2 regions of the Streptomyces sp. NPDC051664 genome follow, and region 2 is predicted to be linked to the other one. Evidence: riboswitches for the same ligand, from Rfam matches in the RefSeq annotation. Region 2 holds a riboswitch; the other holds the start of a gene.
The links. A riboswitch is a leader RNA that binds a small molecule or an ion and turns the genes downstream of it on or off. The one in region 2 is predicted to bind S-adenosylmethionine.
Positions count from the first base shown of each region.

Region 1 (4,205 bases), on a different contig from region 2:
GGTCGGCACGGGCAGCGGAGGGGACTTCCCAACTGTACCGCGCTTAACCATGCAGAATTGCCCCCTCCGCTTACCTCGCAGAGGGGGCAATTCCGGTGACGCTGTGAAGTCGGCCGCGGGGGCCACGGAGAGTCCGCGCCGGGGCGACGGAGGGTCAGCAGCCGCCCGCGACGGCCGGGATGATCGAGATGCCGGCGCCGTCCGGGGTGGCCGCCTCCAGGCCACCCTCGAAGCGCACGTCGTCGTCGTTGACGTACACGTTCACGAACCGCCGCAGCTTGCCCTGATCGTCCAGGACGCGCGCGGCGATACCCGGGTGGTTCTGCTCCAGCGACTCGATCACCTGGGAGAGGGTCGCGCCCTCGGCCGGGACCTCGGCCTGACCGCCCGTGTAGGTGCGCAGGATGGTGGGGATACGGACCTTGACGCTCATGTGGGTGCCTTCCTTGCGTCTCGGGTGGACGTCACGGATGGACGTCCCGGTGGTCGGGTCAGCTGCGGGCCAGGCCGGCGGCGCGGAACGCGTCGAGGCTGGGCCGGATGGTCGCCGTCGGACCGGTGGTCGGGGCGACCGCGTCCAGCGTCTTCAGACCGTCACCGGTGTTGAGGACGACGGTGGTGAGCGTCGGGTCCAGCAGGCCGGCCTCGATCAGCTTCTTCGTCACACCGACCGTCACCCCGCCGGCCGTCTCCGCGAAGATGCCCTCGGTGCGTGCCAGCAGCTTGATCGCGTCGACGACCTGCTCGTCGTCGACGTCCTCGACGGCGCCGCCGGTCCGGCGGGCGATGTCCAGGACATAGGGGCCGTCGGCCGGGTTGCCGATCGCCAGCGACTTGGCGATCGTGTTCGGCTTCTGGGGGCGTACGACGTCGTGACCGGCCTTGAAGGCGGTGGAGACCGGGGAGCAGCCCTCGGCCTGGGCGCCGAAGATCTTGTACGGCTTGTCCTCGACGAGACCGAGCTTGATCAGCTCCTGCAGACCCTTGTCGATCTTCGTGAGCTGCGAGCCGGACGCGATCGGGATGACGAGCTGGTCCGGCAGCCGCCAGCCGAGCTGCTCGCAGATCTCGTACGCGAGCGTCTTGGAGCCCTCGCCGTAGTACGGGCGCAGGTTGACGTTGACGAAGCCCCAGCCCTCGCCGAGCGGGTCACCGATGAGCTCCGAGCAGAAGCGGTTGACGTCGTCGTAATTGCCCTCGATGCCGACCAGTTCACCGCCGTACACCGCGGCCATGACGACCTTGCCCTGCTCCAGGTCGTGCGGGATGAACACGCAGGACCGCAGGCCGGCCCGGGCCGCGGCCGCGCCCACGGCGCCGGCGAGGTTGCCGGTGGAGGAGCAGGAGAGAGTGGTGAAACCGAAGGCGCGGGCGGCCTCGACGGCGATCGCGACGACGCGGTCCTTGAAGGAGTGCGTCGGATTGCCGGAGTCGTCCTTGACGTACAGGCCGCCGGTGACGCCCAGTTCGCGGGCGAGGTTGTCGGCCTTGACCAGCTTGGTGAAGCCGGGGTTGATGTTGGGCTTGTCCGCGACATCGGCGGGGACCGGCAGCAGCGGCGCGTAACGCCAGATGTTGTTCGGGCCGGCCTCGATGCGCTTCTTCAGCTCGTCCGGGGAGCCGCTCGGCAGGTCGTACGCCACTTCGAGCGGCCCGAAACAGGTCGCGCAGGCGAAAATGGGACCGAGCTCGAAACGCTCTCCGCACTCGCGGCAGGAAAGTGCCGCGGCGGGACCGAGGTCGACAGCGTCGGCGGAAGAATTGGTGCTCACTGCAACGGTCTGCGTAGCCATGATGGCGAGGCCCTTTCTCCTCATCTTCCTCGCGACGCATTTCGCCACGAGACGGAATTGGCACCTTCCCCACCTGACCTCGCGGTCGGCAGGAGGGTTGCCGGGACTTCAACGGGCCGTTCCCTCAGTCCCTCTGGATGAGCGCTGTGGCACTGGATCATCGATCCAGGCATTTATCGGCGGAGGACCCCGGCATGCGAGGGTCATCCGCGTTGTTCAAGACTGTAACCGAAGCATCGGACGGTTGAGATAGCCGTCCGAACCGCGAGATGGATCACATACAGGGAGTATCGGTCGTGCTGGAAGAGGTCGAACGCTGGCTGACCAGGCGCTCCTGGTCGGCCGCCGACCGCCCGCTGGACCGGCTCGTCGCCGCCAGGGCCAGGGATCCGCAGCGCGGAAGTGTGAGCGTCGTGCTGCCCGCCCTCAACGAGGAGGCGACGGTCGGCGCGATCGTCGAGACGATTCGGGTCGAGCTGATGGAGAAGGTCCAGCTGGTCGACGAGCTGCTGGTGATCGACTCCGGGTCGACGGACGCCACCTCAGAGGTCGCCCGGAAGGCGGGCGCCCGGGTGGTGCACCGTGACGACATACTCCCGCGGATACCCGCCGTGCCCGGCAAGGGCGAGGTTCTCTGGCGATCACTCCTGGTCACCGAAGGTGACATCGTCTGCTTCATAGACGCCGACCTGAAGGACTTCTCCGCGGACTTCGTCTCCGGCATCATCGGCCCGCTGCTCACCGATCCCGAGGTGCAGTTCGTGAAGGCGATGTACGACCGCCCGCTCGGAGACACAGCAGGCCAGGGGGGTCGCGTCACGGAACTGGTGGCCCGCCCGCTGCTCAATCTGCACTGGCCGCAGCTGGCCGGCTTCGTCCAGCCGCTGGGCGGCGAGTACGCGGTGCGGCGCTCGCTGCTGGAGCGGCTGCCGTTCCCGGTCGGTTACGGAGTGGAACTGGGCCTGCTCGTGGATGCGCTGCACACCGTGGGGCTGGACGCGCTGGCACAGGTCGATGTGGGGGTCAGGAAGCACCGCCATCAGGACGGGCAGGCACTGGGCCGGATGGCGGCGGCGATCTACCGGACGGCGCAACTGCGCCTCTCGCGCGGCCACTTGGTACGACCATCCCTCACCCAGTTCGAACGCGGCGAGACCGGCTTCGTACCGCGCACGCACGCCGTGGACACCGAGGAGCGGCCGCCGATGCAGGAGATCAGGGAGTACGTTTCGCGCCGCGCCGCCTGAGGTGGTCTGACTTCGCACGTTTGGGCGGTTCGCGATCGGGCTAGATTCCGCAACATGGTCTCCGAGCACGTGATCACGTCTGCTGCCCAGGTACTCGTCGCGTCCAACCGCGGCCCGGTCTCGTACGCACTGAGCGAGGACGGTTCGATCAGCGCCAAACGGGGCGGCGGCGGACTCGTCTCCGGGCTGAGCGCCGTCGAGGACAAGCTGTGGGTCTGCGCGGCGCTCGGCGACGGGGACAGGGAGGCGGTCCGGCGCGGGATCGCCGAGCCGGGCGTACGGATGCTCGACATCGACGCCGATGTGCACGCCGACGCGTACAACGGCATCGCGAACTCGGTGCTCTGGTTCGTCCACCACATGCTGTACCAGACGCCGCTGGAGCCGGTCTTCGACGCGGAGTTCCGCCGGCAGTGGGCATCGTTCGAGGCATACAACCTGGCCTTCGCGCAGGCGCTCGCCGAGGAGGCGGGCGAGGGCGCGGCGGTGCTGGTGCAGGACTACCACCTGGCCCTGGTCCCCGGCATGCTCCGCGACCTCCGCCCCGACCTGCGGATCGGCCACTTCTCGCACACCCCGTGGGCCCCGGTCGACTACTTCCGCCTGCTGCCCGACGACATCGCGGAGCAGCTGCTGCGCGGCATGCTCGGCGCGGACCGGGCGGGCTTCCTGACCCGGCGGTGGGCGGACGCGTTCACCGCCTGCTGCACGGAGGTCCTGGGCGGCACCGGCCGGACGAGGATCGGCGTGCACGGTCTGGGCGCGGACGCGGACTTCCTGCGCCGCCGCGCGCACGAGGCGGACGTGGACGAGCGGATGGCGATCCTGCGGGAGCAGGTGGGCGGCCCCGGCCGGAAGACGATCGTGCGGGTCGACCGTACGGAACTGTCCAAGAACATCGTCCGCGGGCTGCTGGCGTACCGGGAGCTGCTGAACACCCGCCCGCAGTGGCGCGAGCGGGTGGTGCATGTGGCGTTCGCGTACCCGTCGCGGCAGGACCTGGCGGTGTACCGGGAGTACACGGCCGAGGTGCAGCGGCTGGCGGACGACATCAACGAGGCGTACGGAACGCCCGATTGGACCCCGGTCCTGCTGCATGTGAACGACGACTTCGCGCGCTCGCTGGGGGCGTACCGGCTGGCGGACGTGGCGCTCGTCAACCCGA
Region 1 covers NZ_JBITCU010000016.1:25,516-29,720, reverse strand. The annotation lists gene ACIA8E_RS26415 (MoaD/ThiS family protein) at 155-433, opposite strand; gene thrC (threonine synthase) at 492-1,793, opposite strand; SAM riboswitch class I at 1,811-1,937, opposite strand; gene ACIA8E_RS26405 (glucosyl-3-phosphoglycerate synthase) at 2,090-3,040, shown strand; gene ACIA8E_RS26400 (trehalose-6-phosphate synthase) at 3,095-4,205, shown strand, end outside.
Region 1: linked by a shared signal. The riboswitch ahead of thrC (threonine synthase) and the one ahead of ACIA8E_RS27160 (putative leader peptide) in region 2 are both predicted to bind S-adenosylmethionine.

Region 2 (4,205 bases):
GCCGCCCTCGGCCCGCCTGATCAGGCCGCTTCCGTGAGGGGTTCCTCGGCCCAGATGGTTTTGCCGCGGTCTTCGTAACGCGTTCCCCACCGCTGGGCGAAACTGCGACACCAGCAGTAGACCGCGGCCCGCCCCCGTCGGTCGTGCGGGCGTGCTTCAGGTGCGGAGCGGCGCGTTGTGGTTGGTCAGCACGGTGATGGAGCGGCGCTGGGCGTCCTCGTCGGCGGCGACGAACTCGGGGTTGCCGACGACGTGTTCGCCGGCGTCGATGTCGACGTAGGCTCGCTCCCGGAGACGGTCGGCTGGGAGAAGTAACCCACGCCCGCACCGGGTGCCCGGACAGATCCCCCGGATCGGCGGAGCCGAGTGGCAGGCCGAGGCGGGGGATCGCTCGTGCGTCATGTCGAGGTGAGTCCACGGTGCGCGGCCCGCTTGATCGGCAGTAACGGGAGACCGCGCCGATGACCTCGGCTAACCGGCTGTGTGGGCCGGACTGCGGTGCTCAGGTGCTTCGGAAACGGCGAATGGACAGGTACATCTCGCAGCCGAGGCAGTAGCCGAAGGCCGCGTTGAGAAAGGCCGCAGCAAGGGCGAGCGCGGTGGCGGCCAGGCCGAGCCACTCAGCTCCGGCGAGGTAGCCGACGGTGCCGACCAGGCCGAAGCCGAAGCCCACGCCCTGGGCGAAGCGGGGCGGACGGGCATCCTCCAGTTCGCGCGGCGGGGCGAGTCCGGGCCGAATCGCGACTCGGAACAGCCAGCCGTACGGGGAGTACTGCAGGCCGCCGAACGCGCCGAGCGCGAAGATCGCGGTCTGCACGGCCAGCAGGACGCCGCTGCCAGTGATCAGTACCGCGCAGAGGACAAGTGTGGTGAGCGCGGCGGCAAAGCGGGTGCCGCGCGGGTCTATCTGCATGAGAAGGACTCCGGGACGAGGGGAGGAGGGCAATCGGGCAGGCGCGGGTGTCAGCGACAGCGGCACGCTGTGACCCGGCAGAGGTCGACCACGCGACGAGTGGTCAGCCCCAGCGGCCGGGGAGCGGAGTCCATGGCCGTCATCGTAGCGGTGCGGCACCGAGCGGTCGATGGTCAGTTGGGATGGGGGAGTGGGCGGTGGTGCAGACTGGTTGTATGACCGGGTTGGTGGTGTGTGTCGCGGTGCTCGTTCTGGCGAGCATCTTCGCGGTGGTGCAGGCGGCGCGCAGCGGCAGGCTCCGGTTGCGGCCCATGGATGGTGCGGTGCGCTTGTCGTCGGCGGAGATCGGGGCCGAGCTGGGGGAGCGGGTGACGCTGCTTCAGTTCTCCACTGCCTTCTGCCAGCCATGCCGGGCGACGCGGCGGATGCTGGCCGAGGTCGCCGGGACGGTGCCGGGAGCGGCGCATGTGGAAATCGACGCGGAGGACCGGCTTGAGCTGGTGAGGCGGCTGAAGATTCTGCGCACGCCGACCGTGTTTGTTCTCGACGCGAGCGGCCGGGTTGTCGTCAGTGCGTCCGGGCAGCCCAGGCGTGCGGACGTGATCGCGGCCATCGGTAAGGCAACCGGGGCCTCCACCGCCCGATCGTGATCAAGCAGCTCGCTGCTGAGTCCGTTCTCCGATGCAGGCTGCCGGCCGGACGACCATTTCCGGAACGGACCACCCCTGGGGGCGTTCGCCGAATCGGCTGCCCAGAGGTGCAACCGGACAGGGAGGCCCAGGCTGGTGTTGCTGGTGAACCACTCGGTGTGGTCGACCAGATACTTACGCCAGCCGCGCGTTCGCCGTGGACCAAGACCTGCGTCCGCGTTCGTTGCGAGGCGGCCGTTCGTACGGCCGCCTCCCACACCTGTGCTGTCTGGTTCTACGAGTCGATCGGATTCGCTCTGCGCCGCCGCACCAACTACCTGGCCGCCGCACCAACTACCTGTTGGCGCGTAGCCGGGACGGCCGGACGGAACAGATGGCGCAGCTGTGTTGTTGTGCGTCGTGGCGATATGGGCATGACTATGATCTCCGGACGTTGCGCGGCGCTGCCGCCCCGCGTAGCGTTCCGGGCAGGTTATGAGTGTCAGCGTCAAGCCCTGGCTTGCTGACCGGCAACCCTCCTGCGCGGCGGGGTGCTCCAGGTGACGACCAGGCGGGGCCTGTCCGGGTTTCGCAAGCGCGAGGCCCTCGGGCCCGCCGAGCCGGAAGGGCGGAGGTGACGGTCATGCCACCCGTGTCCTGCCCGCCTGTCAGGGTTCTTGTCCCGCGGCGCAGCGTCCACCTGTACTCCCGGCCCCACATCGACCTGCAGCGTGTGGCCGGCGCGCTCTGTTGTTCCTGACCTGCTCTCCCGCCGCCGAACCTCCGGACGAGAGTCGGCGATCACATACGGTCGATCAGGAAGGCACCCCTTTCGTGTCCTCATCTCCTTCTTCGCTGTCTTCATCGCTTCACCTCGCCGTGGCCCTCGACGGCGCGGGCTGGCACCCGGCCGCCTGGCGCGAGCCGGTGGCCCGACCCAGGGACCTGCTCACTGCCACGTACTGGTCCGACATCATCACGGAGGCCGAACACGGCCTGCTGGACTTCGTGACGATCGAGGACGCACTCGGGCTCCAGTCCTCGCGCTTCACGGAGCCCGACAGTCGTACCGACCAGGTGCGTGGGCGGCTGGACGCGGTGCTCATCGCCGCCCGCGTGGCCCCGCTGACCCGGCACATAGGGCTCATACCGACCGTGGTCGCCACCCACACCGAGCCGTTCCACATCTCCAAGGCGATCGCCACCCTCGACTATGTGAGCACCGGTCGTGCCGGCCTGCGGATCCAGGTGTCGGCGCGGCAGAACGAGGCGGCCCACTTCGGCCGCCGTGCGTTTCCGCGTTTCCGCATCGAGGATCTGGACGGCCCGGCCGTACGGGAGCTGACCGCCGAACTCTTCGAGGAGGCCGGCGACTACGTCGATGTGGTGCGCCGCCTGTGGGACAGCTGGGAGGACGACGCCGATATCCGGGACGCCGCCACAGGCCGCTTCATCGACCGCGACAAGCTGCACTACATCGACTTCGAGGGCAGACACTTCAGCGTCAAGGGCCCCTCGATCACACCCCGGCCACCACAGGGACAGCCGGTCGTCAGCGCTCTGGCGCACCAGAGTGTGCCCTTCCAACTGGTAGCTCGTTCAGCCGACATCGGGTACGTCACCCCGCACGACACCGACGAGGCCCGCGCAATCGTCGACGAGATCCGCGGCGAACAGGCTGCGGCGGGGCGCGCGGAGGACCCCCTGCACATCTTCGGCGACCTGGTGGTGTTCCTCGACGACGACCCTGCAGCGGCGACGGCCCGCCGAGACCGCCTGGACGGCCTCGCGGGTTACGCCTACACCAGTGACGCGAAGGTGTTCACCGGCACGCCCGCGCAGCTGGCGGACCTGCTCCTGGAGTGGCAGCGGGCCGGACTGGCCGGCTTCCGGCTGCGCCCCGCCGTGATCGGCCACGACCTCGAGGCGATCACCCGCGGTCTGGTGCCCGAACTGCAGCGCCGCGACGCCTTCCGGCGCGCCTATGAGGCCGACACCCTGCGCGGGCTGCTCGGGCTCACCCGCCCCGTCAACCGCTACGCCACCGTCTGAGCCGGAGGGACCACGACCATGAGCACCAGCAAGGGATCCGGCAAGCCACTCAAGCAGATACATCTCGCGGCCCACTTCCCCGGCGTCAACAACACCACCGTGTGGAGCGCCCCCGAGGCCGGCAGCCACATCGAGTTCAGCTCGTTCACGCACTTCGCGCGCACCGCCGAACGCGCCAAGTTCGACTTCCTGTTCCTCGCCGAAGGGCTGCGGCTGCGCGAACAGGGAGGGGAGATCTATGACTTGGACGTGGTGGGGCGCCCCGACACCTTCACCGTGCTGTCCGCCCTCGCCGCTGTCACCGAACACGTCGGTCTGACCGGCACCATCAACTCCACCTTCAATGAGCCCTACGAAGTGGCCCGCCAGTTCGCCAGCCTCGATCACCTCTCGGGCGGGCGCGCAGCGTGGAACGTCGTCACCTCGTGGGACGCCTTCACCGGCGAGAACTTCCGCCGTGGCGGCTTCCTCCCGCAGGAGGAGCGGTACTCCCGGGCCAAGGAGTTCCTGGCCACCGCGAACGAACTGTTCGACTCGTGGCATGGTGACGAGATCGTCGCCGACCAGCAGGCCGGCTCCTTCCTCCGGGACGCGCGGGCCGGAGCTTTCAT
Region 2 covers NZ_JBITCU010000017.1:14,639-18,843, reverse strand. The annotation lists gene ACIA8E_RS27180 (hypothetical protein) at 1-37, shown strand, start outside; gene ACIA8E_RS27175 (hypothetical protein) at 157-402, opposite strand; gene ACIA8E_RS27170 (DUF4395 domain-containing protein) at 503-913, opposite strand; gene ACIA8E_RS27165 (TlpA family protein disulfide reductase) at 1,129-1,563, shown strand; SAM riboswitch class IV at 2,034-2,146, shown strand; gene ACIA8E_RS27160 (putative leader peptide) at 2,186-2,302, shown strand; gene ACIA8E_RS27155 (LLM class flavin-dependent oxidoreductase) at 2,377-3,594, shown strand; gene ACIA8E_RS27150 (NtaA/DmoA family FMN-dependent monooxygenase) at 3,613-4,205, shown strand, end outside.